DNA from 3 places in the Streptomyces sp. NBC_00353 genome. Region 1 is predicted to be linked to each of the others. Evidence: riboswitches for the same ligand, from Rfam matches in the RefSeq annotation. Region 1 holds a riboswitch; each other region holds the start of a gene.
The links. A riboswitch is a leader RNA that binds a small molecule or an ion and turns the genes downstream of it on or off. The one in region 1 is predicted to bind cyclic di-AMP.
Positions count from the first base shown of each region.

Region 2: another riboswitch for cyclic di-AMP. It lies ahead of OHA88_RS15190 (M23 family metallopeptidase); the one in region 1 lies ahead of OHA88_RS20485 (C40 family peptidase).
Region 3: another riboswitch for cyclic di-AMP. It lies ahead of OHA88_RS25245 (M23 family metallopeptidase); the one in region 1 lies ahead of OHA88_RS20485 (C40 family peptidase).

Region 1 covers NZ_CP107985.1:4,554,359-4,564,842, forward strand. The annotation lists gene OHA88_RS20455 (SWIM zinc finger family protein) at 1-26, shown strand, start outside; gene OHA88_RS20460 (DUF5691 domain-containing protein) at 44-1,660, shown strand; gene OHA88_RS20465 (cobalamin B12-binding domain-containing protein) at 1,832-2,245, opposite strand; gene OHA88_RS20470 (esterase/lipase family protein) at 2,599-3,471, shown strand; gene OHA88_RS20475 (M23 family metallopeptidase) at 3,766-5,286, shown strand; gene pcrA (DNA helicase PcrA) at 5,371-7,824, opposite strand; cyclic di-AMP (ydaO/yuaA leader) riboswitch at 8,083-8,249, shown strand; gene OHA88_RS20485 (C40 family peptidase) at 8,248-9,414, shown strand; gene OHA88_RS20490 (hypothetical protein) at 9,510-9,863, opposite strand; gene OHA88_RS20495 (C40 family peptidase) at 10,219-10,484, shown strand, end outside.
Region 2 covers NZ_CP107985.1:3,329,525-3,340,008, reverse strand. The annotation lists gene OHA88_RS15215 (citrate synthase/methylcitrate synthase) at 1-705, shown strand, start outside; gene OHA88_RS15210 (CobW family GTP-binding protein) at 729-1,862, shown strand; gene OHA88_RS15205 (DNA gyrase/topoisomerase IV subunit A) at 1,907-4,357, opposite strand; gene OHA88_RS15200 (M16 family metallopeptidase) at 4,746-6,125, shown strand; gene OHA88_RS15195 (M16 family metallopeptidase) at 6,152-7,534, shown strand; cyclic di-AMP (ydaO/yuaA leader) riboswitch at 7,742-7,911, shown strand; gene OHA88_RS15190 (M23 family metallopeptidase) at 7,925-8,743, shown strand; gene OHA88_RS15185 (GntR family transcriptional regulator) at 8,956-9,684, shown strand; gene OHA88_RS15180 (HPr family phosphocarrier protein) at 9,890-10,171, opposite strand; gene OHA88_RS15175 (bifunctional acetate--CoA ligase family protein/GNAT family N-acetyltransferase) at 10,346-10,484, shown strand, end outside.
Region 3 covers NZ_CP107985.1:5,569,612-5,580,095, reverse strand. The annotation lists gene OHA88_RS25275 (asparagine synthase-related protein) at 1-359, opposite strand, end outside; gene OHA88_RS25270 (sporulation protein) at 1,504-3,099, shown strand; gene lhgO (L-2-hydroxyglutarate oxidase) at 3,261-4,517, shown strand; gene trmB (tRNA (guanosine(46)-N7)-methyltransferase TrmB) at 4,510-5,319, shown strand; gene OHA88_RS25255 (PrsW family intramembrane metalloprotease) at 5,416-7,017, shown strand; gene OHA88_RS25250 (aldo/keto reductase) at 7,022-7,966, opposite strand; gene OHA88_RS25245 (M23 family metallopeptidase) at 8,134-9,252, opposite strand; cyclic di-AMP (ydaO/yuaA leader) riboswitch at 9,264-9,416, opposite strand; gene OHA88_RS25240 (PP2C family protein-serine/threonine phosphatase) at 9,665-10,484, opposite strand, start outside.

The DNA.
Region 1 (10,484 bases):
CGGCCGAGACCGTGCCGCTCATCTGACCCCTGGAGGAGGACCGATGCCCGGTACAGAACCGATGCCCAGTACGACCACCCCATGGGAAGAGCTCCTCACATCGGCGCTGCTCGGCACCGACCGCCGACCGCTCGCGGCGGGAGCCGGGCCGGGGCCGATCGCGCTGCTGGATGCGGCGGCGCTGCACACGGTGCGGCGCCGAGCCGGGCTGCGGCCCGCTGCCGCGGCCGCCCGGCCCGGAACAGCGCCCGCCGACCCGCGGCCGCCCCTGCCGCCCGCCGCGCGCCGAAGGCTCGCCCAGCTGCTCGCCGACCGGTCGGCGTCGAGCGGTGCGGGCGGCCGGCGCGGTGCGGAGCCCGATCTCACGGAACTGATCCCGCAGTGGCTGGCCGCCGCCAATCTGCGCGGTTTCCGGGCCCCGGCGGCGCTGCTGCCACCTCTGCTGGACGCGGCCCGGGCGCGTACCGACCTGCGGCCGCAGGCTCTGGCGTTCGCCGGGCCGCGTGGGCTGTGGCTGGCCGGGCTGAACCCCGAATGGAAGTTCGCGCTGCGCGGCTCGTCGGGAAGCTCGCTGCTGCCCGAGGTGACCGACGCCGATGCGGTGCACCGGCTCTGGGAGGAGGGGCTGTTCGCCGAGCGCGTCGCGCTGCTCGGGGCCGTACGGGCGCACGATCCGGGTGGTGCGCTCGCGCTGCTGACCAGCACGTGGGCGACGGAGCGCGCCGAGGACCGGCTGATGTTCCTGGACTCGTTGCGCGCCGGGCTGTCCGCCGCGGACGAACCCTTCCTGGAGCAGGCCCTCTCCGACCGCAGCCGCAATGTGCGCGCGACGGCCGCCGAGCTGCTGTCCGCGCTGCCGGAGTCGGCGCTGGCCGGGCGGATGGCGGCCCGCGCCTCGTCGTGCGTGAACCTTGACCTGACGGCGGGCGACGCGACCGTCGCCGTGGAGGCGCCGCACGAATGCGACGCCGCGCTGCAGCGCGACGGCGTGGTGGCGGTGCCGCCGTCCGGACGGGGCGAACGGTCCTGGTGGCTCGGCCAGTTGGTGGAGGCGACCCCCCTGTCCGTCTGGCCGGGGCGGTTCGGCGGGCGTACGGCGCAGGAGATCGTCGCCCTGCCCGTCGCCGACGGCTGGGGCGAGGAGCTGCACGCCGCCTGGTGTCGGGCGGCGGTGCGGCAGCGCGATCCGCAGTGGGCGCGCGCACTGCTCGGCCCCCCTTCGCTCCCCCCGTCGAACGGGCCCGGTACGGCGTCGCTCGCCGAGCGGTCGAAGCTCCTCGCCACGCTGCCCGGCGCGGAACGGGCCGCATGGGTGGCCGGCTTCGTCGCCGCGCACGGCCTGTCGGAGGCGTTCCAGCTCCTGGGCGTCTGCCCGGTCCCCTGGGCGGAGCCGCTCGGCAGATCGGTTGTCGACGCGCTCGACATCGCCCGCGACGCCGGTAGTTACCCATGGAGCTTCAGCGGCGTCATGGGGCTGGCCGAGCGCTGTCTGAACCCGGCGGAGGCGGACCGTCTGGAAGTCCTCACGACCACCCCGGACGAGCCGGAAGGAGCGTCACCGGGCGCGGCCGGCTACTGGTCGGAGGCGTTCCGGCGCCTGGTCTCCACGCTGCGGCTGCGCGCGGCGATGGATGCGGAGCTGGGGGCGGAGACGGCGTAGGCGGGCCTGGGCGGCTGGTGCGGCCGCGAAGGCGGGTTGCGCGGGCCGCGCCGGTCCTGGATTTCGCCCCGGGCACAGGGCCACCGGACCGCGTGCCGCGGGAGACGCGACAGGCGGACCGGGGCGGGCGTCGACCCGGCTGGGGCGGGCCTGGACCGCCCTCTGCCGGGGTCAGGCTTCTGCGGGCTGGCGGACGTTCGCGTTCACCCAGTCGACGATCGACGCCGTCGTCGCTCCCGGGGTGAAGATCGCCGCGACGCCCTGTTCCTTCAGCGGCGCGATGTCCGCCTCCGGAATGATGCCGCCGCCGAACACCTTGATGTCCTCCGCGTCGCGCTCCTTGAGCAGCTCGATCACCTTGGCGAAGAGCGTGTTGTGCGCGCCGGAGAGGATCGAGAGCCCGATCGCGTCGGCGTCCTCCTGGATCGCGGTGTCCACGATCTGCTCGGGCGTCTGGTGGAGCCCGGTGTAGATGACCTCCATACCGGCATCGCGCAGCGCTCGCGCGATCACCTTGGCGCCGCGGTCATGGCCGTCGAGGCCCGGCTTGGCCACCACCACACGGATCGGACCGGTCACACCCATCACTGCCTCCACATGCGTCTCCCGTGCCTGAAGGGCCGGGGATGTGAACGAACGTTATCGACAGCATCCCGCAACCCGCCGTTTCGCGGTGTACCGGGAGGGGGAAATCACACCTGGGACATGTTCGCCAGGCTCCGTTCCCACATCACGCGGCACACCCGCCGCGCGGGACGGACGCCAGGGGAGCCGCTACGAGGCCGCCGTACCACCGCGCCGCCAGCCGCACGGCACGGCGGTACGGCACCAGGGGCCCGACCAGCCCCCGCCCACACCTCTGCCACGGCGCCCATGAGGGCATACGGGGACCGGAGCCGCCTCCCCGTGCGCCGAGCAGGAGGTCGGCCATGAGGGTCATGAAGGTCCTGCCTTTCCTTCCATCGATGCTGCGCGAGCCGTGTCTGCGCCGCGCCTGGCTGTCATCGGCACTGCTGAGGGCCACCGCACTGGAGCTGATCGTGCTCGCCGGGCATGTGCTCCTCTATCCCGCCGGCATCACCAGCGAGCGACGGGATCCCGCGCGCCCGTCCGAGCCGCCCTTCGAGCCGTCCACCGCACCGGCCGGTACCCCGGCCCTTCCCGTCGAGAGCCCCGACCGGCCGCCCGTCGTCCTGCTCCACGGGTTCATCGACAACCGCTCCGTCTTCGTCCTGCTGCGTCGCTCCCTCACCCGGCACGGCTGGCACCATCTGGAGTCCCTCAACTACTCGCCGCTGACCTGCGACATCCGTACGGCCGCCGAGCTGCTCGGCCGGCACATCGAGGAGATCTGCGGCCGCACCGGGCACCATGAGGTCGACATCGTCGGGCACAGCCTCGGTGGCCTGATAGCCCGTTATTACGTGCAGCGACTCGGCGGTGACCGACGGGTCCGCACCCTGGTCACTCTCGGCACCCCGCACGGCGGCACGGCCGTCGCCCCGATGGCCAGCGCGCATCCGATCGTGCGCCAGATGCGCAGCGGTTCCGCCCCGATCGAGGAGCTGCGCCGGCCCGCGCCCGGCTGCCGGACCCGGTTCGTGAGCTTCTGGAGCGAGCTGGACCAGGTGATCGTCCCGGCCGAGGCGGCCTGCATCGACCATCCGGACCTCGATGCCCAGAACGTACGCGTCAGCGGGATCGGCCATCTCGCGCTGCCGGTCCACCCGGCGGTCGCCGCCGGGATCCGCCAGGCGCTCGAGTCCCCGGAAGCGGCCCCCGGACTCGCGGGTACCGCGTCAGTGGCCTGAGGAAGACCGGAATCCTCACCGCGCAAGGCCGCCACGCCGCGATGAGGGTCGCCCACCCGCGCCCCGGGCCGCCCGGACAGTCCCAGAAAATAGAACGCGTTTCGAACATAGAGCCAAAGCTCTGTGCACAGTCCGTCGAAAGGCGGCCGATTGCCCGTTTCCTGAGCGGCCAAAACCTGACGAAGATTGTCGGCGTCGCATACCGGCGGGTACAGTCGCGGCCACTGCTTTCCCCCTGGGATCCCCCACCGGACCCAGACCCCAGGTCCTGCTGCCGAGGCGAGAGAGAAGTTGGTGAACGACCAGCACCCCCACGCCGGGTATGTCGGTTACGACAGCCACTCCACGGGCAGCTTCGACAACGACCCGCTCTTCGGCTCCCTCCCGGGCAGCTACGACGGCACGTACGACACCACCGGCTACAACGGTGGCTACGACGGCGGTTACGACGCCGGACAGGCCGGATACAGCGGCCAGTACGACTCGAGTCAGTGGAACGCCGGCGTGCAGCAGACCGCCGCGTACGACCCCTATGCCGCGTACGGGACCCAGCAGCCGCAGCAGTACGCCACCACCGCGACCTGGATGCCGGATACCGGTGGCATTCCCGCACAGGGCGGCGCCCCGGAGTCGTCGGGCCAGTGGGACACCAACGGCTGGTATCAGGACGGTCAGTGGACGACAGCCGGGACGGCCGCCTACGACACCGGCGCGTACGACGCCACCGCCTGGAACACCGGCGCCACGCCCGGACACGATCAGCAAACCGCGCAAACTGCGCACACCGCGCAGGAGTCGTACGAACCCGAACAAACTGCGCACAGCGCCCAGGATTCGTACGAGGCGCATGAGTCGTACGAGTCGTACGCGGACCAGGGCTCCTACGATCCGTACGAGCCCTACCGCACGGCCGAGTTCAGCCTGCCCGACACGGACCTCGCCGCCGCCACCGACATCGTCGACGACAGTGACGGCGACAGCGACAGCGACGACCTCGACACCGACCGCGTGGCGGACCGCAGCGCCGACGACATCCCCCGCCCCATGAGCCGCCCCAGCACCCGTGGCGGCAGCCGCAGTCGGCGTCGCACCCCCGCGAAGCGTTCCGCACTCCTCACCGTCGCCGTTCCCTCCGCCTGCGTGATGAGCGTCGCCGGTATCGCCGCCGCCTCCGTCGGCGGGCTCGGCAGCGGCGAGGAGAAGGACGACACCATGTCGATGGCGGCTGCCGACCCCGGCACCGTCAAGCCGGTCGCCGCCAACAACAAGCTGGACACCCAGCTCGCCAACCTCAGCGCCGACGCGGAGAACTTCGCCGACCGCGCCAGCCGTACCCAGGAGCGCATCGACCTGAAGGAGCGGCAGGCGGCCGAGAAGAAGAAGCGCGAGGAAGAGGCCGCGCGCAAGGAGGCTCTGCGGCCCAAGTTCCTCCTGCCGGTCGCGCAGCACGGCCTCAGCGCCTACTTCGGCCAGGCGGGCGTCAACTGGATGTCCGTGCACACGGGCATCGACTTCCCCGTCTCGTACGGCACCCCGGTGATGGCCGCGACGGACGGCACCGTACGCACCCAGTGGAACAGCGCCTACGGAAACATGGCCATCGTCACCATGGCCGACGGCACCGAGACCTGGTACTGCCACCTCAGCAGCACCAAGATCCGCTCGGGCCCGGTCAAGGCCGGTGACGTCATCGCGTACTCCGGAAACTCCGGGAACTCCACGGGCCCGCACCTGCACTTCGAGGTCCGGCCCGGTGGCGGCGCGGCCATAGACCCGTTGCCCTGGCTCCGCAGCCACGGCCTCGACCCGACCTGAGCAGCCGCAGGGATCCACGGCGAGTGGTGGCAGGCACTTCCACGCCGGCCACCACCGCCGTCAGCGCCCCCAGGGGCGTCCTGCCTAGAGCTTCTCCACCGGCGCGTACCGCAGCAGCAGCTTCTTCGGCCGTTCGTCCCCGAAGTCGACCGTCGCCTTCGCCTGGTCGCCGACCCCCTCGACCGCCGTCACCGTGCCGAGCCCGAACTGGTCGTGCGTGACCCGGTCCCCGACCACCAGCGTGATCGTCGGCTTGTCCGAGGTGCGCCGGGTCGCAAATCCCGAGGGGCCCGAGCGCGAGCGCGACGAGGACAGCGAGGACGTGATCCCCGACGTCGGTCCGGCCGGGGCCGCCATCGGTCCGGTCCGCTTCCACTGCAGATGCTGGTCCGGGATCTCCTCGAGGAACCGCGACGGCGGGTTGTACGAGGGCTGCCCCCACGCACTGCGCATCGCCGCCCGGGTCAGATAGAGCCGCTCACGGGCCCGGGTGATCCCGACGTAGGCGAGGCGCCGCTCCTCCTCCAGCTCCTTGACCTGTCCCAGCGCGCGCATGTGCGGGAAGACGCCGTCCTCCATGCCGGTCAGGAACACCACCGGGAATTCGAGGCCCTTGGCGGTGTGCAGCGTCATCAGCGTGATGACGCCGGAGCCGTCCGTGTCCTCGTCGGGGATCTGGTCGGAGTCGGCGACGAGCGCGACCTTCTCCAGGAATTCGGCGAGCGTGCCCGCACTCGCGCCTTCCCCTGCGTCGGACTCCCCCCGCTCCTGCTCGAACTCGAGCGCGACGGCGGCGAGTTCCTGCAGGTTCTCGATGCGGGTCTCGTCCTGCGGGTCGGTGGACGCCTGGAGTTCCGCGAGATAGCCGGTCCGCTCCAGAACCGCCTCCAGTACCACGGCGGGGCCCGCGCCCGACTCGACGATCGTGCGCAGCTCCTCCATCAGCGTGTTGAACCGCTTGACGGCGTTGGCCGAGCGGGCCGCCATGCCGTACGCCTCGTCGACGCGGCGCAGCGCCTGCGGGAACGTGATCTTCTCGCGCAGCGACAGGGCGTCGATCATCGCCTCGGCGCGGTCGCCGATGCCACGCTTCGGCACGTTCAGAATGCGGCGCAGCGGGACGGTGTCCTCGGGGTTGGCGAGGACCCGGAGGTAGGCCAGGATGTCCCGGACCTCCTTGCGCTCGTAGAAGCGCACGCCGCCGACGACCTTGTAGGGCAGTCCGACGCGGATGAAGATCTCTTCGAAGACCCGGGACTGCGCGTTCGTCCGGTAGAAGATGGCGACATCGCCCGCCTTGGCGTCGCCCGCGTCGGTCAGCCGGTCGATCTCGTCGGCGACGAACTGCGCCTCGTCGTGCTCGGTGTCGGCGACATAGCCGGTGATCCGGGCGCCCTCGCCCGCGTTCGTCCAGAGGTTCTTGGGGCGGCGGCTCTCGTTGCGTTCGATGACCGCGTTGGCCGCGGAGAGAATCGTCTGCGTGGAGCGGTAGTTCTGCTCCAGCAGGATCGTCGTCGCGTTCGGGTAGTCCTCCTCGAACTGGAGGATGTTGCGGATGGTCGCGCCGCGGAAGGCGTAGATCGACTGGTCCGCGTCACCCACGACGCACAGCTCGGCGGGGGCGTCGGCCGGTCCGGCCGGGCCCACCAGTTCGCGTACGAGCGTGTACTGCGCGTGGTTGGTGTCCTGGTACTCGTCGACGAGGACGTGCCTGAAGCGGCGACGGTAGTGCTCGGCGACATCGGGGAACGCCTGGAGCAGATGGACCGTGGTCATGATGATGTCGTCGAAGTCCAGTGCGTTGGCCTCGCGCAGCCGGGACTGGTACATCGCGTAGGCCTGGGCGAGCGTCTTCTCGAAACCGTCCGCGGCCTGCCCGGCGAAGGTCTCCTCGTCGATCAGCTCGTTCTTCAGGTTCGAGACCTTCGCCGTGAACGACTTCGGCGGGAAGCGCTTCGGGTCGAGGTCCAGATCGCGGCAGACCAGGGCCATCAGCCGCTTGGAGTCGGCGGCGTCGTAGATCGAGAACGACGAGGTGAAGCCGAGCCTCTTCGACTCGCGGCGCAGGATCCGTACGCACGCGCTGTGGAACGTCATGACCCACATGGCGTTGGCGCGCGGTCCGACGAGCTGCTCGACGCGCTCCTTCATCTCGCCCGCGGCCTTGTTGGTGAAGGTGATCGCCAGGATCTGGCCGGGGTGCACCCCGCGCTCGGCCAGCAGATGGGCGATGCGGTGGGTGAGCACCCGGGTCTTGCCGGAGCCGGCCCCGGCGACGATGAGCAGCGGCGACCCTGCGTGCACGACGGCGGCGCGCTGCTCGGTGTTCAACCCGTCGAGCAGGGCGGCAGCGTCGATCACTGGGCGGTGGGCGCCGTCCCGGTAGTACGCGTCCCTGGGCGGCGGGGGCGCGTCGAACACGCCCGCGAAGAGGTCCTCCGGCACCGCTTCGGGTGCGGAGTCCTCGGGGGGCGGCGGGGGCTCTTCCTCCGAGTGCTGGAGGCCGGCCAGGAAACTGTCGTCAAAGAGGCTGCTCATCGCTTGACGAGTCTAGGCCGCCGCACCGACACCGTGCGGCCGCATGGCGAACCGTGCCCGGCGCACGGGCACATACGGAGATCGCGTGCCCACACCGCGTAGGGGAAGAGGGGGCCGCCCGGCCCGCACCCCCACCCCCGTCGCCGAGGTCACGAAAATGTATCGGGCATATCGAACATCAACCTTCACAGCAGCACCACGGGTTGGCTAGCGTGCTCGGTCGGGCGGCCCGTACCCCCTGAGGCGAACCACGCCGAGCGGGCTCCCACGCCGAATCCGGGCTGCCCTCACGAGAGTTCGGAACCGGGGACCCACACGCATCACCGGGGTGAATCGGTCCATATCTTCCCATTCGGACCGTAGGGCAGCCTTCCGTTCCGCCCGAACCCGACAGCTAACCCGGTAGGCGGTCCACGGAAGGAGATGCCGGCCTTGGCGTCGCATCGCAAACCGCGCACCCGTGTGCGCTCCACCACTCCTGCCGTCGGGCTCACGACGGCCGCACTGGCAGGTGTGACCCTGCTCTCCACGCAGAGCGCCACGGCTGCCCCGGCCTCGCCGAGGCCCAGCATCGAGGACGTGCAGAAGAAGGTCGACGACCTCTACCGGCAGGCGGGCACCGCGACCCAGCAGTACAACCAGGCGAAGGAGGCCTCCGCCGCACAGCGGGGCAAGGTCGACGCGCTGCTGGACGACGTCGCAAAGCGTGCCGACAAGCTGAACGATGCGCGCAGGACGCTCGGCAACTACGCGGCGGCGCAGTACCGCACCGGCTCCATCGCGCCGAGCGCCACCTTCTTCCTGGCCGACGACCCGCAGGCGTACTTCGACCAGAACCAGCTGATGGGCCGGATGGCGGGCCGGCAGCAGAAGGCGGTCACGGACTTCCGTACGCAGCAGGCCGCGGCGTCGAAGAAGCGCGCCGAGGCGGCGAAGAGCCTGGAGACGCTCACCGAGTCGCAGGCCACGCTGCGGACCAGCAAGGAGAACGTCCAGAAGAAGCTGGGCGAGGCGCGCGCGATGCTGTCGAAGCTGACTGCCGAGGAGAAGGCGCGGCTCGCGGCACTGGAGCGCAAGAAGGAGGCGGAGGCCAAGCGCAAGGCCGAGGAGCTGGCCCGTCAGCAGGCAGCCGCCAAGGCCGAGGCGGACCGCAAGGCCGAGGAGGCCGCGAAGCAGGCCGGATCCGGCGGCGATACGGGAACGGGCAGCGGCACGGGGACCGGCTCGGACAGCAGCGCCACCACGAAGGCCGACAAGGTCCTCGCCTTCGCCCGCGCCCAGATAGGCAAGCCGTACGTCTGGGGCGCGACGGGCCCCTCGTCGTACGACTGCTCGGGACTGACCCAGGCCGCCTGGAAGGCGGCGGGCGTCGACATCCCCCGTACCACCTGGGACCAGGTGGAGATCGGCACGCGGATCGCGACGGCGGATCTGCAGCCGGGCGACCTCGTCTTCTTCTACGACGACATCAGCCACGTCGGCATCTACAAGGGCGACGGCATGATGATCCACGCCCCGAAGCCGGGCGCGAATGTCCGCGAGGAGTCGATCTACTACATGCCGATCTACGGCAGCGTGCGGCCCGCGTAGCCGCGGTCCCGGACAGCGACGAGCCCCCGCCGGAAGGATCCGGCGGGGACTCGCGCCATGAAGGACAGGGACCGGCTCGGGCGGCAGCGGCCGGCTCAGGTCCAGAGCGTCGCGATGAAGATATTGGCGACCGTCAGCCCGCCGACGGCCGCGAAGACGCCCTTCTCGACCTTCTCCTCGTCCCGCTTGACGTACACCAGCGCGAGGATCACGACCAGGACCGCCAGCTTCACACCGATCTTGATGTTGTTGACCGGCTGGTCGTCCGCCTGGTTGAGCCCGACCAGTGCGATACCGGTGACCAGCATGGTCAGCGCACCGTGCAGCATCGCCGGGACGAAGCGCGCCGTGCCCGCACCCATCGCCTTCATCTGGGTCAGGAAGCCGCCCAGGAGGGCGGCGATACCGATGATGTGCAGCGCGACGAAGACATTGATGAGTACGTCCATGGGGCCGCAGCCTAGCCGGGGCCGTAACGCCGCTCTCCGGCGAGGTGGGGGCTCCTTGGTGTTTCACTCGCATTTGCACCAATTGCCTGACTCTGGCGCGTTTTCTCCGATCACTTGATGGCATCGCCTCGCCAAATTCGGGCAATAGCCGTCATTACGACTCTTCCTCGTGCCCCGGGTTTAGCGTCCCTATCCAGGTGACCGGCTTCACCGACGCTCCGCACGCGGGCGGCGGCCCGGTCGCCCCGCCGAAGAGTCCGGCGGCGAGCCGCTCCCCCTGCTGGCTCGCCGTCGGACCTCCGCGGGCCCGCCGGTAGGCCCCGACGGGCAGTCGACAGCAAGGAGCCCCGCCCTCGTGGCAGTGCATCGAAAACCCAAGCAGCGCCCGTATACCGGCTCTGCTGCCCGCACCGCAGCCACCCTCGCGTTCGCCGGGGCCGCAACAGCTGCCGCCCTGCCTGGGGCCGCACACGCCGATCCGCAGCTCACTCCCGCCCAGGTCAAGGCCAAGGTGGACCGGCTGTACCACGAGGCGGAGGTCGCCACCGAGCAGTACAACGGCGCGAAGGAGAAGGCGGCCGCCACCGCCAAGTCCCTGGGCGCGTTGCGCGACGAAGCCGC
Region 2 (10,484 bases), 1.2 Mb from region 1:
GGCCAGGGCCTCGAACCGGTCGAGCCGCGCGACGATCTGCCGTACGCCGCCAACTACCTCTACATGCTCACCGGTTCCGAGGCGGACACCGCCCGTGTGAGGGCCGTCGAGCAGTATCTGATCTCCACCGTCGATCACGGCTTCAACGCCTCGACCTTCACCGGCCGGGTCGTCGCCTCCACCGGCGCGGACATCGCCGCCTGCCTGGTGGCGGCCGTCGGCGCGCTCTCCGGCCCGCTGCACGGCGGAGCTCCCAGCCGCGCGCTCGACACCCTGGACGCGATCGGCACCCCCGACCGCATCGACAGCTGGATCCGCGAGCGCGTGCTCGCGGGCGAGCGGATCATGGGCTTCGGCCACCCCGTGTACCGAACCGAGGACCCGCGCTCACGCATGCTGCGCGGGATCGCCCAGGGCTTCGGCAGCCCGCTCGTCGACTTCGCCGTCGAGGTCGAGCGCCAGGTCGAGGCGATCCTCGCCGAGCTCAAGCCCGGGCGTGAGCTGCACACCAACGTGGAGTTCTACGCCGGGGTCGTCATGGAGCTGTGCGGGCTGCCGCGCGAGATGTTCACGCCGACCTTCTGCGCGGCGCGGGTGGTCGGCTGGAGCGCCAATATCCTGGAGCAGGCGGAGGACTCCAAGATCATCCGTCCGGCGGCCCGCTACATCGGTCCGACGCCGCCCCAGCCGGTCCCGGCGCCCTGACGTTTCCCTTAGGAAGGCCCCCGTTGAACCCGTCGTCCCCGCCCCGTAAGCAGCAGATCCCGGTCATCGTCCTGGCCGGGTTCCTGGGATCCGGCAAGACGACTCTGCTCAACCACCTCCTGCGCCACCGTGCGGGGAACAGGATCGGTGTGATCGTCAACGATTTCGGCTCCATCGAGATCGATGCCATGACGGTCTCGGGCCAGGTCGGCTCGACCGTCTCGCTGGGCAACGGCTGCCTGTGCTGTGCCGTCGACGCGAGCGAACTCGACACCTTCCTGGAGACGCTCACCCGGCCCGCCGCCCGCCTCGATGTGATCGTCATCGAGGCGAGCGGACTCGCCGAACCCCAGGAGCTCGTAAGGATGCTGCTGGCCAGCGACAACCCGCACATCGTGTACGGGGGACTGGTCGAGGTCGTCGACGCCGCCGAATTCGATGCCACCCGGGGGCGCCATCCGGAGATCGACCGCCATCTCGGCGTCGCCGATCTGGTCGTGCTGAACAAGACCGACCGGATCGAGGACGAGGAACAGAGCCGCATCCGCAAGGCCATCGCGGCGACCGGCAGCGGGGCGGCCGTCATCTCCGCCACGTACGGGCGCATCGACCCGGAACTGCTCTTCGACCCGGCGCTGCGGCCGGACGGTGAGGAGAGGATGCGTCAGCTCACCTTCGAGGACCTCCTGCTGGAGGAAGGGGCGGAAGGGGACGCCGAGGCACACGCGGGGCATCTGCACGCCGCGTACGAGAGTGTCTCCTTCACCTCCGACGTGCCCATGAACCCCCGCCGACTGATGGAGTTTCTCGACTCCCGGCCCGAGGGCCTCTACCGGCTCAAGGGGTTCGTCGACTTCGGCGCGGGCGACCGCGGCAACACATATGCGCTGCATGCCGTCGGCAGATTCCTGCGGTTCGGCCCCCGGCCCTGGAAGCGCGACGAACCGCGTCTCACCCAGCTCGTGCTGATCGGCTCCGGCATCGACCCGGACACCCTGCACAAGGAACTGACCGACTGCCGCGAGAACTCCGCATCTGCTGCGCCGGACACCGCCCCGCACGAGGCAATGTCCCCGGACACGCCGCAGGACGCCGCACATGAGCAGAGCATGTGGGGCGTCCTGCGGTACGTACAGCAGCCGGTCGACGACGCGTAGCCCATCGGCCTGGCACCGCCCGGCCGCAGGGGCCGGGCGGCCGGCTACACCGGTCCGGCGATCACCGCGACCGGCTTGGCCAGCGGCGTACCCGAACCGTCGCGCCGCGGATCCGGCTCCGGCAGCTCCGTCGGCGTGCCGTTCTTCTGCGCCGCCCGCGCCGGCAGCGCGCCCGCCCAGGCGAACACCAGGACGTCCTCACCCTTGAGGAACCGCTGACAGCGCACTCCACCGGTGGCCCGGCCCTTGCGCGGATACTGGTCGAACGGTGTGAGCTTCGCCGTCAGCACCGAGTCGTCCAGCGTGCCGTGCGAGCCCGCCACCGTGAACACCATCGCGTCCACCGCCGGATCCACCGCGCCGAACGAGAGCACCTCGGCGCCCGTCGCCAGCTTCACCCCCGCCATACCGCCGGCCGGCCGGCCCTGCGGCCGCACCTGCGCCGCCGGGTAGCGCAGCAGCTGCGCGTCGGACGTGATGAAGACCAGGTCCTCCTCGCCGGTACGCAGTTCGGCGGCGCCGACGATCCGGTCACCCTCCTTGAGCGTGATGACCTCCAACTCGTCCTTGTTGGCCGGGTAGTCCGGCACCACCCGCTTGACGACCCCCTGCAGGGTGCCGATCGCCAGGCCGGGGGAGGACTCGTCGAGCGTGGTGAGGCAGACGACTTCCTCGTCGTTGTCCAGCGTGAGGAACTCCGAAACCATCGCCCCGCCCGAGAGATTGGGCGCCGCGTGCGTGTCCGGGAGCTGCGGCAGGTCGATCACCGCGAGCCGCAGCAACCGTCCGGTGGACGTCACCACACCCACGTCGCCGCGCGCCGTCGCCGGCACGGCCGACACGATCACATCGTGCTTGGCCCGCTTGGCGTCCTCGTCGAACGCGATCGGGTCGCCGGTGGCCGTACGGGCCAGCAGACCGGTCGAGGAGAGCAGCACCCGGCACGGGTCGTCCGCGACCTCCAGCGGCACCGCAGCGACCTGGGCACCGGCCGACTCCAGCAGCACCGTACGCCGGTCGGTGCCGAACTTCTTGGCGACCGCGGCCAGTTCGGTGGAGACCAGCTTGCGCAGCTCGGCGTCCGATTCGAGGATCGCGGTCAGCTCGTCGATCTCGGTGTTGAGCCGGTCCCGCTCGCTCTCCAGCTCGATCCGGTCGAACCGGGTCAGCCGGCGCAGCGGGGTGTCCAGGATGTACTGCGTCTGGATCTCGCTCAGCGAGAAGTGCTCGATGAGCCGCTCCTTCGCCTGCGCCGAATTGTCACTGGACCGGATGAGCCGGATGACCTCGTCGATGTCGATCAGCGCGACGAGCAGGCCCTCGACCAGATGGAGCCGGTCGCGACGCTTGGTCCGGCGGAACTCGCTGCGGCGGCGCACCACGTCGAAGCGGTGGTCGAGATAGACCTCGAGGAGCTCCTTGAGGCCCAGCGTGAGCGGCTGCCCGTCGACCAGCGCCACATTGTTGATGCCGAAGGACTCCTCCATCGGCGTCAGCTTGTAGAGCTGCTCCAGTACGGCCTCGGGCACGAAGCCGTTCTTGACCTCGATGACCAGGCGCAGGCCGTGCTCGCGGTCGGTGAGGTCCTTGACGTCGGCGATGCCCTGGAGCTTCTTCGCCGAGACCAGGTCCTTGATCTTGGCGATCACCTTCTCCGGACCGACGGTGAACGGCAGTTCGGTGACGACCAGACCCTTGCGGCGCGCCGTGGCGTTCTCCACGGAGACGGTCGCACGGATCTTGAACGTGCCGCGGCCGGCCGCGTACGCGTCCTTGATGCCGCCGAGGCCCACGATCCGGCCCCCGGTCGGCAGGTCCGGACCGGGAACGAACCGCATCAGGGTCTCCAGGTCCGCACCCGGATGCTTGATGAGATGGCGGGCGGCGGCGATGACCTCGCCCAGGTTGTGCGGCGGCATATTGGTCGCCATGCCGACCGCGATCCCGGACGAGCCGTTGACCAGGAGGTTCGGATACGCGGCCGGGAGGACGAGCGGCTCCTGCTCCTGACCGTCGTAGTTCGACTGGAATCCGACGGTGTCCTCGTCGATCGACTCCGTCATCAGCGACGTGGCGTCGGCCATCCGGCACTCGGTGTACCGCATGGCGGCCGGCGGGTCGTCGTTTCCGAGCGAGCCGAAGTTGCCGTGTCCGTCGACGAGAGGGAGCCGCATCGAGAACGGCTGGGCCATCCGCACCAGCGCGTCGTAGATCGACGCGTCGCCGTGCGGGTGCAACTTGCCCATGACCTCGCCGACGACGCGGGCACACTTCACATAGCCGCGGTCGGGGCGCAGCCCCATCTCGTTCATCTGGTACACGATGCGGCGGTGCACCGGCTTCATGCCGTCGCGGGCGTCCGGCAGGGCCCGTGAGTAGATCACCGAGTAGGCGTACTCGAGGAAGGAGCCCTGCATTTCGTCGACGACGTCGATGTCGAGGATCTTCTCCTCGAAGTCGTCCGGCGGCGGGGTCTTCGTACTGCGGCGGGCCATCGCTGCTGCGACTCCTTCACAGATCTGTTCGGGCAACCTCTGGTTCTGACGCGGACCATTGTGGACCGCCGCACTGACAACCCCGACCTCGACCCGTCTCTAAGGGCTGTCCCGTAATCCCTGGTGGATCAGTGCGCGGCGTCGGATGCGGTGCATCGGAAGGCGGAAGGGCATCCTCATACCGGTCGTATTCGGGCGTTCCGGCAACGCGGCGAGGTGCCGTAGCTGTCGTCGTCCGGCCGCCAGGGATTACGGGACAGCCCTCAGGGGCCGTCCGGCGCTCTTTCACGCGAACTTCCACGGCACGGGAACTTCGCCAGGTGTCCGTCCGCTTGCTTACAGTGGCAGGTCTCGCAGGAAATCCAGTATCGCGATCGAAGGGACGTACATGCCCATGGGTCACACGGCCACAGCCCAGGCCGGCTCCGGCGGCTTGACAGCGACCGAGCACCGTCTGGCCAACGGCCTGCGCGTGGTGCTCTCCGAGGACCATCTGACCCCGGTCGCCGCGGTGTGCCTCTGGTACGACGTCGGTTCGCGCCACGAGGTCAAGGGGCGCACGGGTCTGGCGCATCTCTTCGAGCACCTGATGTTCCAGGGCTCCGGACAGGTCAAGGGGAACGGACACTTCGAACTGGTGCAGGGGGCCGGCGGCTCCCTCAACGGGACCACCAGCTTCGAACGGACCAACTACTTCGAGACGATGCCCACGCACCAGCTGGAGCTGGCCCTGTGGCTCGAGGCCGACCGGATGGGCTCACTGCTCGCCGCGCTCGACGACGAGTCCATGGAGAACCAGCGGGACGTCGTCAAGAACGAGCGCCGTCAGCGCTACGACAACGTGCCGTACGGCACGGCGTTCGAGAAGCTGACCGCTCTCGTCTACCCGGAGGGCCACCCGTACCACCACACCCCGATCGGCTCGATGGCCGACCTGGACGCAGCGACGCTCGACGACGCACGCACCTTCTTCCGTACGTACTACGCGCCCAACAACGCGGTGCTGTCCGTGGTCGGTGACATCGACTCCGAGCAGACGCTCGCCTGGATCGAGAAGTACTTCGGCTCCATCCCGTCCCACGACGGCAAGCAGCCGCCGCGCGACGGCGCGCTCCCCGAGACCATCGGCGAGCAGCTGCGTGAAGAGGTCCGTGAGGAGGTCCCGGCGCGGGCGCTGATGGCCGCCTACCGGCTGCCGCACGACGGCACCCGGGAGTGCGACGCCGCCGACCTCGCGCTGACCGTGCTGGGCGGTGGCGAGTCCTCCCGGCTGCACAACCGCCTGGTCCGCCGCGACCGGACGGCCGTGGCGGCCGGATTCGGACTGCTGCGGCTCGCCGGTGCGCCCTCGCTCGGCTGGCTGGACGTGAAGACGTCCGGCGGGGTCGAGGTGGCGCAGATCGAGACCGCGGTCGACGAGGAGCTGGCCCGGTTCGCGGCCGAGGGTCCGACGCCCGAGGAAATGGAGCGCGCCCAGGCCCAGTTGGAGCGCGAGTGGCTGGACCGGCTCGGTACGGTGGCGGGCCGCGCCGACGAACTGTGCCGGTTCGCCGTGCTGTTCGGTGACCCGCAGCTCGCCCTGACCGCCGTCCAGCGGGTGCTCGACGTCACCGCGGAAGAGGTCCAGGCGGCCGCCAGGGCCCAGCTTCACCCCGACAACCGGGCGGTGCTCGTCTACGAGCCGGTCGAGCCGGCCGAGTCCACCGATGGGGCGGCCGCCGACGAGACGGACGCCGACACCGACGCGCACGAAGGGGCGGACAAGTGACCGACGCTGCCGCGACTGGAGTATCGATGGAGTACCACCCGCAGCCGACCGCGGGCACGGCCAGGCCCTGGGCCTTCCCCGCCCCCGAGCGCGGCGCCCTGCCCAACGGGCTCACGGTGCTGCGCTGCCACCGCCCCGGCCAGCAGGTCGTCGCGGTCGAGATCTACCTCGACGCCCCGCTGGACGCCGAGCCCGAGGGCCTCGACGGCGTGGCCACGATCATGGCGCGGGCGCTGTCCGAGGGCACCGACAAGCACTCCGCGGAGGAGTTCGCAGCCGAGCTGGAGCGCTGCGGGGCCACCCTCGACGCGCACGCCGACCACCCCGGCGTCCGGGTCTCCCTCGAGGTCCCGGCCTCCCGGCTGGCCAAGGCGCTCGGTCTGGTCGCCGAGGCGCTGCGGGCACCCGCGTTCTCCGACAGCGAGATCGAGCGGCTGGTACGCAACCGGCTCGACGAGATCCCGCACGAGCAGGCCAACCCGGCCCGCCGCGCCGCCAAGCAGCTCTCCAAGGAGCTCTTCCCGGCCACCGCGCGGATGTCGCGCCCGCGCCAGGGCACCGAGGAGACGGTGGAGCGGATCGACTCCGCGGCCGTCCGCAGCTTCTACGAGGCCCATGTCCGCCCCTCCACCGCGACCGCCGTGGTCGTCGGTGATCTCACGGGCATCGACCTGGAGGCGTTGCTCGCCGACACCGTCGGCGACTGGTCCGGGAACAGCGCCGAGTCCCGGCCGGTCCCGCCGATCACCGCCGACGACACCGGCCGAGTGGTCATCGTCGACCGTCCAGGAGCCGTGCAGACCCAGTTGCTGATCGGCCGCATCGGAGCCGACCGGCACGACAGCGTGTGGCCGGCCCAGGTCCTCGGCACGTACTGCCTGGGCGGCACGCTCACCTCCCGGCTGGACCGGGTGCTGCGCGAGGAGAAGGGCTACACCTACGGCGTACGGGCCTTCGCGCAGGTCCTGCGGTCGTCGGCGCCGGACTCCGCCTCCGGGGCGACGGGCGCCGCGATGCTGGCCATCAGCGGCTCGGTGGACACGGAATCCACCGGACCGGCGCTCGGCGACCTGTGGACGGTCCTGCGGACGCTGGCGGCCGAGGGCCTGACCGACGCCGAGCGCGAGACGGCCGTGCAGAACCTCGTGGGTGTCGCCCCGCTGAAGTTCGAGACGGCGGCCTCGGTCGCGGGCACGCTCGCCGACCAGGTCGAGCAGCACCTCCCGGACGACTACCAGGCGCAGCTGTACGCCCGCCTCGCCGAGACCGGCACGGTCGAGGCGACCGCGGCGGTGGTCAGCGCCTTCCCGGTGGACCGTCTGGTCACGATCCTCGTCGGCGACGCCGCGCAGATCGAGGAGCCGGTCCGGGCGCTGGGCATCGGAGAGGTGTCGGTCGTTACCGGCTGACGTATCAAATAACCGCATATCGGGACAGAGGGAGACCCCTGCGAGTGGCTTCTCGCCGGGGTCTTCCCTTTTGTCTGATTTGTCGGATAGATGCCCGTGTGCCCTGTGGGATGCGCTACAAAACGCCCTGTCCGTTTGGTGAATGAAAGTCCCCCCGCTTAGCGTCGGCAGCGCTGTCCGTCACCCGTATGCCGCATCCGCGGCGCCGGGCAGCTATCGCCGAGTCCCCGTCAGGCGCGAGCCTGGGGAGCCGGGGACCCACGCAGTCCCTGGGGTGAATCGGATGCCTGCGCGCCTCTTGTGGGGCTCGCGGATCCGTAGGAGACCTTCCTGCTCCGAACCCGTCAGCTAACCCGGTAGGCGAGAAGGAAGGAAAGGACCAGCCACCTCATGGCGTTCACCCGCCCCACCGGGAAGCACCGTGCCCCGAACCGTCTGACGCGCAAGAGCGCGCAGATAGCCGGCATCGCAGCTCTGGCCACCACCGGCGTCATCGGTGGGCTGGCCTCTCCGGCGCTCGCCGCCGGTACCGAAGCCCCCTCCGTCAGCGAGACCGGCCTGAACCAGGTCATCGCCATCGAGGGCACCCTCGCCGAGCAGGTGGCCACCCAGGCCGACGTGCAGAAGCGCCAGGCCGAGATCGCCGCCAAGGCGAAGGCGGCCGCCCAGGCCAAGGCCGCTGCCAAGGCGAAGGCCGAAGCGAACGCCAAGGCGGCAGCCGAGGCCAAGGCCGAAGCCCGCGCCAAGGCGGCCCGCGAGGCGAAGGCGCGCGCCGCCCGTTCCGCCGAGCGCACCCGCCTCGGAGCCTTCCAGCTCCCGATCGCCGGTTCGTACGTCACCACCGGCTACAAGTCCAGCGGCTCCCTCTGGTCCTCCGGCCGCCACTCGGGCATCGACTTCCACGCCCCCTCCGGCAGCTCCGTCGTCGCCGTCGGCGCCGGCACGGTCGTCGAGGCCGGCTGGGGCGGCGCGTACGGCAACAACATCGTGCTCCGGATGACGGACGGCACGTACACCCAGTACGGTCACCTCTCGTCGATCGGCGTGTCGGTCGGCCAGAGCGTCGGCGCGGGCCAGCGCATCGGTTTCTCCGGCTCGACCGGCAACTCCACCGGACCGCACCTCCACTTCGAGGCCCGGACCACGCCTTCGTACGGCTCCGACATGGACCCCGTCGCGTATCTGCGCGCCCACGGCGTCAACGTCTGACCGACGCAGCACCCCAGAAGGCCCCGGCTTCCCGCCGGGGCCTTCGGCGTACCCGGACCGGCCCCCGCCGGAGGCGCTTGCCGAACCGTCTTCGGACCAAAAGATATTCATGGATTTCGACTCGGCGTCGGAAATGCAGCCGCATTGCAATAGAGTCACAGAACAGGCGTCGATCGGCCGCGTTTCGCGGGGATTAAGGCGGAGGTTCGGACATGCGCATTCCGGCGCATTCGGTATGCACGGCAATCCGTGACGACATCGTCTCCGGTGTCTTCGAACGCGGCAGCAGACTCACCGAGGAACTGCTCGCACGTCGTTACGGGGTGTCCCGTGTCCCGGTACGGGAAGCGCTGCGCACCCTGGAGTCCGAGGGTTTCGTGGTCACCCGCCGGCACGCCGGAGCCTGTGTCGCCGAGCCCACCGAGCAGGAGGCCGCCGACCTGCTGGAGGTCCGGATGCTGCTGGAGCCGCTGGGTGCGGCCCGCGCCGCGCAGCGCCGCACCGAGGCACACCTCAAAGTCCTCCGCGGCCTGGTCAGGCTGGGGCAGGAGCGGGCCAGGCGGGGCGAGGGCGAGGATCTGCGCTCGCTGGGCGGCTGGTTCCACGAGACGCTCGCCCAGGCCTCCGGCAGCCCCGGCCTCATCGCGCTGCTCACCCAGCTCCGGCACAAGATCGCCTGGATGTACGCGGTCGAGCAGCCGGCCCGCCCCACCGATTCCTGGGCCGAGCACGGGGCCATCGTGGACGCAGTCGCGCGCGGTGACGCGGAACGGGCCAGAGCGCTGGCCGCGCAGCACGCCGAGCGCGCCACCGCCGCGCACCGGCTGCGGCGTGCGGACCGCAGCCCGGACCGCACCCCGGGCCGTGAGTCCGCCCCGCCGCGGCCCGGCCGGGTGAGAACTTCGCAACATGCCGTAAACACCGCGAGCGGCCGTCATTAACACATGCGCCGTATACAAAGAGATGTAATTCGGCTGGGCTTTGTTTCGGCTGCCCGAATTAACTCCGGAAACCGCGGAAGCTGACTGAAGTGCGCCCGGGGATCGGTATGGTTCGCGAAAACGAAAGAGCCGCGGCCCCGGTCAAAGGTGCCGCGGCTCTGCCGCAGAAATACGTCCGGCTGGAACGGTCCGGGGAAGTCCGGAATCAGACGGTCTCCGGGAGCTCGTCGAGCCCCTCCTCGACCAGCCTCGCCAGTCGGTCGAGCGCCGCCTCGGAGTCGTCCGCCGCGGACGAGAGCACGATCTCCTCGCCGCCCTGCGCGCCGAGGCCGAGCACCGCGAGCATGGAAGCGGCGTTCACCGGGCTGCCGTCGGCCTTGGAGATCGTCACGGGGACGCCCGACGCCGTGGCGGCACGGACGAAGATGGAAGCGGGGCGGGCGTGCAGGCCCTCGGTCCAACCGACATTGACGCGGCGCTCAGCCATGGTTCTGCCCTTCACGAATCAATGGTTGTCTAGACCAGTCTCTCATGTGGTGCGCGATGTTCCGGCCGACCAGCGACCCGGTGCCGCAGCCCGTGCCGCAAGGCCGATCGGCCCTCTCAGACTGCCCCGGCCCCGAGCCGTACGCGACCGCTGACCGAGCCGTAGGCTTTGCCCATGCAGCCCACGCCGGAGCAGAGTCCGCATCACGCGTACCCCGACCACTGGGAAGCGGACGTGGTGCTCCGCGACGGTGGCACGGCCCGGATCAGGCCCATCACCACGGACGACGCCGAGCGACTGGTCAGCTTCTACG
Region 3 (10,484 bases), 1.0 Mb from region 1:
CCGACGACGGTGACCCGTCGGCCTATCTGGACGACGGCCGTGTAACTGCCCGCCCAGGCGGTGAGATGGCGCAGCGCGCCGCCGCGGGCGGCGAGGAGGCCGAGCCGGAGCTGTTCGTCGGTGGCGCCGCAGCAGCCGAGGACGGCGAGGCGGGCGGTGGGTGTGCCCTCGGCGGTCTCCAGGGTGCTGATCCGGATCTCGTCGGGCCGCCAGTCACCGACGGCCCAGAGCGGATCCGGGTCGCCCCACAGGAGCTGGGAGCCCACGGGGTGCACCGTGCGCCCCTCGTCACCCCCGCCGACCGCGCCGACCGTGCCGAAACTCGCGGCGATACTGCTCCACCCCACCAACCAACGCATCGCCGCCTCCACAGGCTGTGGACAAAACGGCGCGCCCGGAACATGCCGGGAGAACTGCGTGAGCATTCAGCGCCGTTGCGAACATGCTGCCACGACAACGGCGCGCAGGAGTGGCTACGGAGGGCGCACGTCGGAAGCGCATGCGCCCCTGGCAAAGGCCGGAGGGCAGATGGTGGGCGCCCGGTCTCGGCCGCGCGGACGGCGTGGCGGACTGCGGGGCAACGGACGCAAAGGTTCCGCGTGTTGCGTTCCCCGCCGCACCCGGACCGTACCGGCTGAAATCCGGCCACCCTCCGGTCCGCCCGTCAACAGCCCGTCGGGTGTCCGCGAATCGCTCGGCCCAACCCCGACCGACCGACGTCATTCGGCCATTCTCGGAGGGCGCATCGGCCGCTGGGCGCGAAGAGCGTCGCATGTAATACACCGTTATATTCCATTTTGGAGCAAGGCTGTCGGGCCGGATCCGCACCCACTGCGTACCGGCTCCTGCACCGGTTCCGCCACCGGCTCCCCCCGCCGGCCGCCCATCGGCTCCGCGCACGGTCCGGGAGGCGCGGTTCGCCTCCCGGACCGGTCCGCCGCCTGCGGGGAATGAGGCGGCAGTGTCCCCCAGCCCACTGAGTCCAGTGCAGTGGGCCGACCCACGCAGCACCCATGGAAGCGCTCCCTCGACGGCCGGACAACAGCGCACGGCCGGGCGCACGGCCACACGGCAGGAGCACGAGGGAGCTAGCCCCCGCGGGGCCCGGAGCGGCATTCCGGCAGGTCCGGCAGGGCGACCGGATCGTCACGGCGGGCTCGCTCCCCGCCCGCCTCGCGTCCACCGGCCGTCCGCCTCACGCTCCCCTCCCGCCCCTCGGGCCCTCCCGCCTCCCCTCCGTCCCGCCGCGCTCCCTCCACCGTCCGTCCGCGACCGTCCGCACGGGCAACAATCCCGCCATACGGACGTCTGCCCCTTAACGGTAGGGATGCGGCGAACTACGCTGGGTTCACTGAGGTTCTCGGCAGGAGGCATATCCCTCGGGGCTCGGCCACATGCCTGTGCGGCCGGAGTGCCGGGGTCCGTCCCTGGGGAGGACACGGTACGAATGCCGCGCGCCTCGACGGGTGACGCGGCGGCCGTCTGTGTGTCGAGGGGTGGCGCATGTCCAGGGAGCAACGCGGGCCGAACGAGAAGCTCGGAACCGTTCTCGCCCTCGCGGGAATCAGCAACGCCGGGCTCGCCCGGCGGGTCAACGACCTCGGGGCGCAGCGCGGCCTGACACTTCGCTACGACAAGACCTCGGTGGCGAGATGGGTCTCCAAGGGCATGGTGCCGCAGGGCGCCGCGCCCCATCTCATCGCCGCGGCGATCGGCGCCAAACTCGGCCGCCCGGTCCCGCTGCACGAGATCGGGCTCGCGGACGCCGATCCGGCGCCGGAGGTCGGTCTTGCCTTCCCGCGCGATGTGGGTGAGGCGGTGCGTTCGGCAACCGAGTTGTACCGGCTGGATCTGGCCGGGCGGCGGGCGGGCGGCGGCGGGATCTGGCAGTCGCTGGCGGGCTCGTTCTCGGTCAGCGCGTACGCGACACCCGCGTCCCGTTGGCTGATATCCCCCGCCGACGCGTCGGTGGCACGCGACTCGTCGGCCGCGGAGGCGGCGATCCTCGGCACGCAGAGTGCGCCGGCTGCACAGAGCGCTCCGAGTACGCCGGGCGCGCAACGGGGCGCATCAGCGGGCGCAGCACCGGGCGTTCCGAGCACGGAGGGCGCGCCTGGCGCTCCGAGTGCTCCCGCCCTTCCCGTACAGCCGGGGCCCGACTCCGTGAACGACATCTCGCCGCTCCGGGTCGGCCACAGCGACGTGACCAAGCTCCGCGAGGCGGCCCAGGACGCCCGCCGCTGGGACTCCAAGTACGGCGGCGGCGACTGGCGCTCCTCCATGGTCCCGGAGTGCTTACGGGTGGACGCGGCGCCGCTGCTCCTCGGTTCGTACAGCGACGAGGTGGGCCGGGCACTATTCGGCGCTGCCGCCGAACTGACCAGACTCGCCGGGTGGATGGCATTCGACACCGGCCAGCAGGAAGCCGCGCAGCGGTACTACATCCAGGCGCTGCGGCTGGCCCGGGCCGCCGCCGACGTACCGCTCGGCGGCTATGTCCTCGCCTCGATGTCGCTGCAGGCGACCTACCGCGGCTTCGCCGACGAGGGGGTCGACCTCGCGCAGGCCGCTGTCGAACGCAACCGCGGGCTCGCCACCGCCCGCACCATGAGTTTCTTCCGTCTTGTCGAGGCGCGGGCCCACGCGAAGGCGAGCGACGCAGCGGCCGCAGGGGCGGCGCTCAAGGCCGCCGAGAGCTGGCTGGAGCGTTCCCGGGACGGCGACGCCGACCCGTCGTGGCTGGGCTTCTACTCGTACGACAGGTTCGCCGCCGACGCCGCGGAGTGCTACCGCGACCTGAAGGCGCCCCGGCAGGTACGGCGCTTCACCGAACAGGCGCTGTCCCGGCCGACCGAGGAGTTCGTCCGCTCGCACGGGCTGCGACTGGTGGTCTCGGCGGTCGCCGAACTGGAGTCGGGCAACCTCGACGCGGCGTGCGCGGCGGGCACCCGGGCGGTGGAGGTGGCGGGCCGCATCTCATCGGCGCGCACGACCGAGTACGTACGGGACCTGCTGCATCGCCTCGAACCGTACGGGGACGAGCCGCGCGTCGCCGAGCTGCGTGAGCGGGCGCGACCGCTGCTGGTGGCGCCCGCGTAGCAGCCTCCCCCGGGCGAGGCCCGCCACCTCGGATGCCTGCGCGGAGTCCTCCGGGCGACGCACAGGCGGCCGCCGGCCGAAATCTCGGCGCCACGCTGGGCCCCGCTGGTTTGAGTGCGTTGTCAGTGGGTCAGTGCACTATCGGGGTGGGAGGTGGCGTGATGATGACGCACGCGGCGTACGACTGCGATGTGCTGGTGATCGGCGGCGGGATCGTCGGCCTGTCGACGGCGTATGCGATCACGCGGACCGCTCCGGGCACGCGGGTCACGGTGCTGGAGAAGGAGTGGGGCCCGGCGCGCCATCAGACGGGGCGCAACAGCGGAGTGATCCACAGCGGTATCTACTACCGCCCGGGCTCGCTGAAGGCCCGCTATGCGGTGCGCGGCGCCGCGGAGATGATCGACTTCTGTGCGGAACACAGCATCCCGCATGCGGTGACCGGCAAGCTGATCGTCGCGACCGAGCGGTCCGAGCTGCCCCGGCTGCACGCGCTGGTGCAGCGCGGCCGCAATCACGGGCTGCCGGTGCGGGAGCTGGGACCTGCGCAGATCGCGGAGTACGAGCCGCAGGTGCGCGGGCTCGCGGCGATCCGGGTCGGGACGACCGGGGTCTGCGACTTCAAAGCGGTCACCGAGCGGTTCGCGGCCGAGGTGCGTGGCGCGGGCGGGCTGATCCGGTTCGGGGCGGAGGTCACGGCGATCGACCGCCGCCCCTGGGGTGTGGCGGTGCGGACGGCGGACGGACGGGTGGTGCGGGCCCGGGTCCTGGTCAACTGCGCGGGGCTGCAGTGCGACCGGGTGGCGCTCCTCGCGGGCGACGACCCGGGCATGCGGATCGTGCCCTTCCGCGGGGAGTACTACGAGCTGGCCAGGCCGGAACTGGTGCGCGGGCTGGTCTACCCGGTCCCCGACCCTGCCTTCCCGTTCCTCGGGGTGCATCTGACCCGGGGCCACGACGGCAGCGTCCACGTCGGGCCGAACGCGGTGCCGGCGCTGGCCCGCGAGGGGTACGGCTGGCCGGTCGTACGCCCGAACGAGCTCTTGGACACGCTGGCCTGGCCCGGCTCCTGGCGGATCGCACGCAGGCACTGGCGGTACGGGGCGGGCGAGGTGCACCGTTCGCTGTCGAAGCGCGCGTTCACGGCGGCGGTGCGGCGGCTGCTGCCCGAGGTCACCGAGGACGATCTGCGTCCCGCCGCGGCCGGTGTCAGGGCCCAGGCGGTGCTGCGCGACGGCACGCTGGTGGACGACTTCCTGATCCGCGAGGCCCCGCACACCGTGCACGTACTGAACGCTCCGTCGCCCGCCGCCACGGCCTCGCTGCCCATCGGGCAGGAGGTGGCACGCAGGGCGCTGCTCCGGGCACGCGGGACGGGATGGAAGCCGCCCGCCGTAGAATCGGGGCATTGTGTCTGAGTCCTTGAATCCCGCCCCCGAGACCGACGAGTCCCACGATCTGCGTGCCGCCGCCTTCGAGCGGCAGCGCAGGCTGCGTCAGGAGCCGCGCTTCCCCGGCGGGCCCGCCGCCGATCCGGCCGGCTCGCACCACGAGCGCCGGATCCGCAGTTTCCAGCCGCGCCGCAGCCGTGTCACACCCGGCCAGGAGGACGCTCTGCAGCGCCTCTGGCCGAAGTGGGGTCTGGACATCGACGGGCAGTCGGTCCTCGACCTGCCGGAGCTTTTCGACGGGCTCCCGGTCGTGCTGGAGATCGGCTTCGGGATGGGTGAGGCCACCGCCCGGATGGCGGCCGACGACCCGGGCACCGGCATACTCGCCGTCGATGTGCACACCCCGGGCCAGGGCAACCTGCTCGGTCTCGCGGACCGGAACGGACTGTCCAACATCCGGGTGGCCAACGGCGACGCGATCATCCTGCTGCGCGAGATGCTGCCGCCGGACTCGCTCGACGGGCTGCGGGTGTACTTCCCCGACCCGTGGCCCAAGAAGCGCCACCACAAGCGGCGGCTGATCCAGCTCGAGTTCCTCGATCTGGTGGCGCAGCGGCTGAAGCCGGGGGCCGTGCTGCACTGTGCGACCGACTGGGAACCGTACGCCGAGCAGATGCTGGAAGTGCTGACCGCGCATCCCCGCTTCGAGAACACCCGGGCGGACGGCGGCTACGCACCGCGGCCCGCGTTCCGGCCGCTGACCCGGTTCGAGGGACAGGGCCTGGACAAGGGCCATGTCGTGCACGACCTGCTGTTCGCCCGCCGCTGAGCCGTGAGCCGCTGAGCTGCTGATTTGCTGACGGATCGGTACACATCCCCCGTCGCCCCATGGTCAGTTGTCAGTCCCTCTCGTTAGGGTCATCGGGTGTCCGACGGGTCTGTGCAGCAGCAACAGTCGCAGCCGGCCGTCCCGCTTCTCCAGGAGCAGCGGGTCGGCGAGATCCTGGCGGCCGTACCGGAGCGGGGCCAGTGGCGCTACCGGCCGCGCCGGGTCGGCCTGGTCTGGCGGAGCAAGACGTTCCGTGTCGGCGCGGTCTTCACCGTGCTGGCTCTCTGCGGGCTGGTGATCCTCGCGCTGGTCCGCGATCAGACGGGTACGGAGGGGTTCCTGGTCGGTCTGGGCCTCGCGGTACTGCCCGTACCGCTGCTGATGGCGGCGTTCCGCTGGCTGGACCGGGTCGAGCCGTGGACCTGGCGCAATCTCCTGTTCGCCTTCGCCTGGGGCGCGTGCGCCGCCGCCCTGATCGCGATCATCGCGAATTCGTTCGCGACCCGCTGGATCGCGACGGCCACCGCCGATCCGGCGAGCGCGGACACCCTCGGCGCCACGGTGATAGCACCGGTGGTCGAGGAGAGCGCGAAGGCCACGGCCGTCCTGCTGATCTTCCTCTTCCGAGGGCGCCACTTCAGCGGCATCCTCGACGGCGTCGTCATCGCGGGCTTCACCGCGACGGGCTTCGCCTTCACCGAGAACATCCTCTATCTGGGCAATGCCTTCGGCGAGGACCAGCAGATAGGCACCTCGGGCTTCGCGTCGGTGACGGCCGCGACGTTCTTCGTACGCGTCGTGATGACGCCGTTCGCGCATCCCCTCTTCACCGTGCTGACCGGCCTGGGTTTCGGATTCGCGGCGCTCTGCGCACGTCGCCACCGCCTCCGCCGGATCCTGCTGCCGCTGCTCGGGCTGATCCTCGCGATGGGCATGCACGCTCTGTGGAACGGCTCGGGGGCGTTCGTTCCGTACGGCTTCTACGTCGTGTACGGCGTGTTCATGGTCCCGGTCTTCGGGCTGGTCACCTGGCTGGTGATCTGGTCGCGCCAGCGGGAGCTGCGGACACTGGCCACCGAGCTGCCCGCCTATGCGGCAGCCGGCTGGCTCACCCCGGCGGAGCCGCTCGCGCTCTCCTCGATGCGGGCCCGCGGTATGGCCCGGGACATGGCGCGCCACCAGCACGCGAGTGCCCACGGAAGCGCGAGTGCCTACAGCACCTCGTACGGAGTGCCGTACACAAGCCCCGGCTACGGCTACCCCGCGCCCGGCCCGCCACCGGCCCACTCGCCGGCGTACGGCAGCAGCCGGGTCGTGGCGCAGGTCCGCAGTCATGCCAAGGCGCAGGCCAAGGCGCGCGGCAGAGCGGCCGCCCGTGCGGTCGCCGAGTACGAGTCGTTCGCGACGTCGCTGGCGTTCCTGCGCCGCCGGGCCCGCCGCGGGGCCGCGGACCCGGACTTCGTGGCGCGGGAGCTGGAGCTGCTGCACCATCTCTGGCAGCGCAGGGAGGTGGCCGGACCCGCGCTGACGTACGCGGCGCAGGCGACGGGCCGCCTGCGCCCCCGGTACATACCTGCGGGGCCGGCCCCGCACCCGCAGTACGGCGGCTACAGCCCGAACCCGTATCTGCCACCCCATGCCCAGCAGCCGTATGCCCGGCCGCCGTACGGCAGCGGCCCGCCTCCGCGCCCCTGGTGAGGGCTCAGGCGGATGCCTCGGTGAGCTCCGCCAGTTCCTGCTCGGTCAGTTGAAGGTCGGCCACGGCCACCAGGGCGGGCACCTGCTCGACCGTACGGGCGGAGGCGATCGGCGCGGCGACGGTCGGACGGGCGGCGAGCCAGGCCAGGGCGACGGTCGCGATCTCGGCGCTGCGCTCCTTGGCGACCTTGTCGAGTGCGGCCAGGACCTTCTGTCCGCGCTCCGACGCCAGGTGCTGGCCGGCCTTCTCGGCCCGCGCGCTCTCCACCGACGCGCCCGGGCGGTACTTGCCGGTGAGGAAGCCCGAGGCCAGGGCGAAGTACGGGACGGCGGCGAGACCGGCGCGGGCGGCCGTCTCCTGGAGCTCTCCCTCGTAGGTGTCGCGGGAGACGAGGTTGTAGTGCGGCTGCAGGGCGACGTAACGGGCGAGCCCCTCGCGCTCGGAGAAGTCCAGGGACGCCTGGAGCCGCTCCGGGCTGATGTTGGAGGCGGCGATCTCGCGCACCTTGCCCTCCTTCACCAGCTGGTCGAGGGCGGTGACGATCTCCTCGACCGGAACGGTCTCGTCGTCGAAGTGCGTGTAGTAGAGGTCGATGTGGTCGGTGCCCAGCCGGCGCAGCGACTCCTCGGCCGCGGCCTTGATGGTGGCGGCGGAGAGCCCCTTGTACGCGGGGTGGGCGCCGACCTTGGTGGCGACGACGATGTCGGAACGGTTGGCGCGTGCGGCGAGCCACTTGCCGATGACCGTCTCCGACTCGCCGCCCTCGTTGCCGGGGATCCACGCGGAGTACGCGTCGGCGGTGTCCAGGAAGTTGCCGCCCGCCGCGACGTACGCGTCGAGTACGGCGAACGACTGCGCCTCGTCGGCGGTCCAGCCGAAGACGTTGCCACCGAGCGCGAGCGGGAAGACCTGGAGGTCGGAAGAGCCGAGCTTACGAAGAGAAGTCATAAATGGATCAACGGACTCCGCCGCGCCCGCTATTCCGTACCGGGGGGTCCACACGGGTATCCGCACCGGCGTCGCAAGGACCGGGATATGAACAGACCGGCAGCCCTGACGTCGGGGGGTGAGCGTCAGGACTGCCGGGTTCGAGGGGCCGGAGAACCGGCGCGGGCTCAGACGGTGAGGCCCTTGTCGCGCAGCCAGGTCATCGGGTCGATGCCCGTGCCGTCCGGGGTGTGGACCTCCAGGTGGAGGTGGGGTCCGGTCACGTTGCCGGTGGCTCCGACACGGCCGATGGTGTCACCGGTGGTGACCTTCTGGCCGACGCTGACGTCGATCGACGACTGGTGGCAGAACCACAGCTCCGTACCGTCCTCGAGCTCCAGGACCGTGCGGTAGCCGTACGAACCGGACCAGCCCGCCGACTTGATGGTGCCGCTGTGGACGGCCTTGATCGGCGTGCCGGTCGGCGCCGCGAAGTCGAGTCCGGTGTGGTAGCCGGAGGACCACATCGAACCGGCCTGGCCGAAGGTCGAGGTGATCGTGTACGAGGAGGTGGGGATGGCGTAGGAGGCGGCGAGCTTGGCAAGCCGTGCGGCCTCGGCCTTCGCCTTCGCCTCTTCCTCCGCCTTCTTCTTCTCGGCGGCGACCTTGGCCTCGGCGACGTCCTGCTTCGCCTTGGCCTCGGCGGCAGCCTTCTCCGCGGCAGCCTTCTCCTCAGCGGCCTTGGCCTCCGCGTCGGCGGCGTTCTGCTGCTGCTCGGCCTGCTGGAGGATGCGGGCGCGCAGCGCCTCGCCGGCGTCGGTGGTGCCCTGCTCGGCCTCGGCGGTGGTGATGCCGGCGCTGGTGAGCGGGGCGGTGGCAGCCGCGGACTTCGCCTGGTCGGTGGCGGACTCGTCGGAGAACAGGGCGCCCACGCCGGGAAGGGACTTGGCGTCGGGGAGGTTGTCCGCGAGGGAATCGGGAAGGGAGATGGAGACCGGCGGCTTGCTCTGCGCGGTGGCCATGCCACCCGCGCCCACGGCCGCGATGACGCCGACTCCGAGCACCGTGGAGCTGCGGGCCAGCCCGTTGCGCTGCTTGACGACGCGGTGCCTGCCGCGTACGGGGCGAACGGACTCCTCCGTGGGGTTCCATTCCTCCCACGTCCGTTCGGTCCCACCGAAACCGTCGGTCGCGAACTCAGTGGTGAACTCGGCGCCGAAATCGGTCCGCTGCTCGGTTCCGTACTCGGTCGTGAAGTCGGAGCCGAACCGGGAGGGGGCTTCGGGGGCAGGCTTGTTGGACGCCACGGGGGCGCACTCCTTTCCTTCCTTCTCGCCTACCGGGTTAGCTGACGGGTTCGGAGCAGGAAGGTCTCCTACGGATCCCTCTGCCTCTCACGAGACACAGGTGTCCGATTCACCCCATGTAGGTGGTTCCCCGGTTCCCTTGCGGAATTCGGCGCTCGCGCACGGTGCCGCCACTGACGACGGCTGGGACAACCGCGCTGCGTTATCGAACGTTAATAGACGGACGGGTCCGATTCCAAGCCGTTCCCACTGATCGTTAACGGCCTTGGCCTGGACTTTACGGGACACAATCGGGCGGAAACGGGCGAGTTGATCGCCACTCAGCCACCACCCGTTTTCTGACGTTGTATCAAATGTTATGCGGAGCGAGGCCCTTCGATTACGCACGGTGGCATCGCCCTGCAGAACCCCTTCACCGACTCAGCTCTTCCTCACTCGCGTCCCGGCCCACGATCTTCACAGTCCTGCGCCGCTTCGGCTGCCCCCGCGCGGGACGTGCGACCGCGAGCAGCGCCATGTCGTCGGTGGACCTGCCGCCGGTGTGCAGCCGTACGTCGTCGGCCAGCGCGGACAGCAGCTCCTCGGGCCCGGGAAAGATCCGCCCGCGCAGCCGGGCCGCCGGATCGTAGAAGTCCCCTTGGGTGTCGCGCGCCTCGGAGAGCCCGTCCGTGTACGTGAGGAGCGTCATCCCGGCGGCCAGCTCCCATACGTCGGCCCGGTCCGTCCACACCCCCAGGTCCATGCCGAGCGGCAGCGCGGGCACGGTCGGCGACAACACCTCCAGTGAGCCGTCGGGGTGGAGCAGCAGCGGTTCGGGGTGGCCGCGGTTGACGATCCGTACCTCGGCCGCACCGGGCGGGATCTCGGCGAGCACGGCGGTGACGAACCCCTCGACCGGATCGATCCCGCCCTGCCTCGCCCCCTCCCGCGCCAGCGCCCGCTCCAGCCTCCGAGCCACGCCCTCCAGCGAATCCTCCTGCTCGGCGGCCTCCCGGAACGCGCCGATGACCACCGCCACCGTCCCGACCGCTTCGAGCCCCTTGCCCCGCACGTCCCCGACCACGAGCCGTACCCCGTACGAGCTCTCCGCCACGGCGAACAGGTCACCGCCGACGAATTCGTCCGCCTGGGCCGCCTCGTACCGCGCGGCGACATGGAGCCCCCCGATCCGCTCGGACGGTGTCGGCAGCACGGCCCGCATGGCGGTCTCCGCGATGACCCGCGCCGAAGCC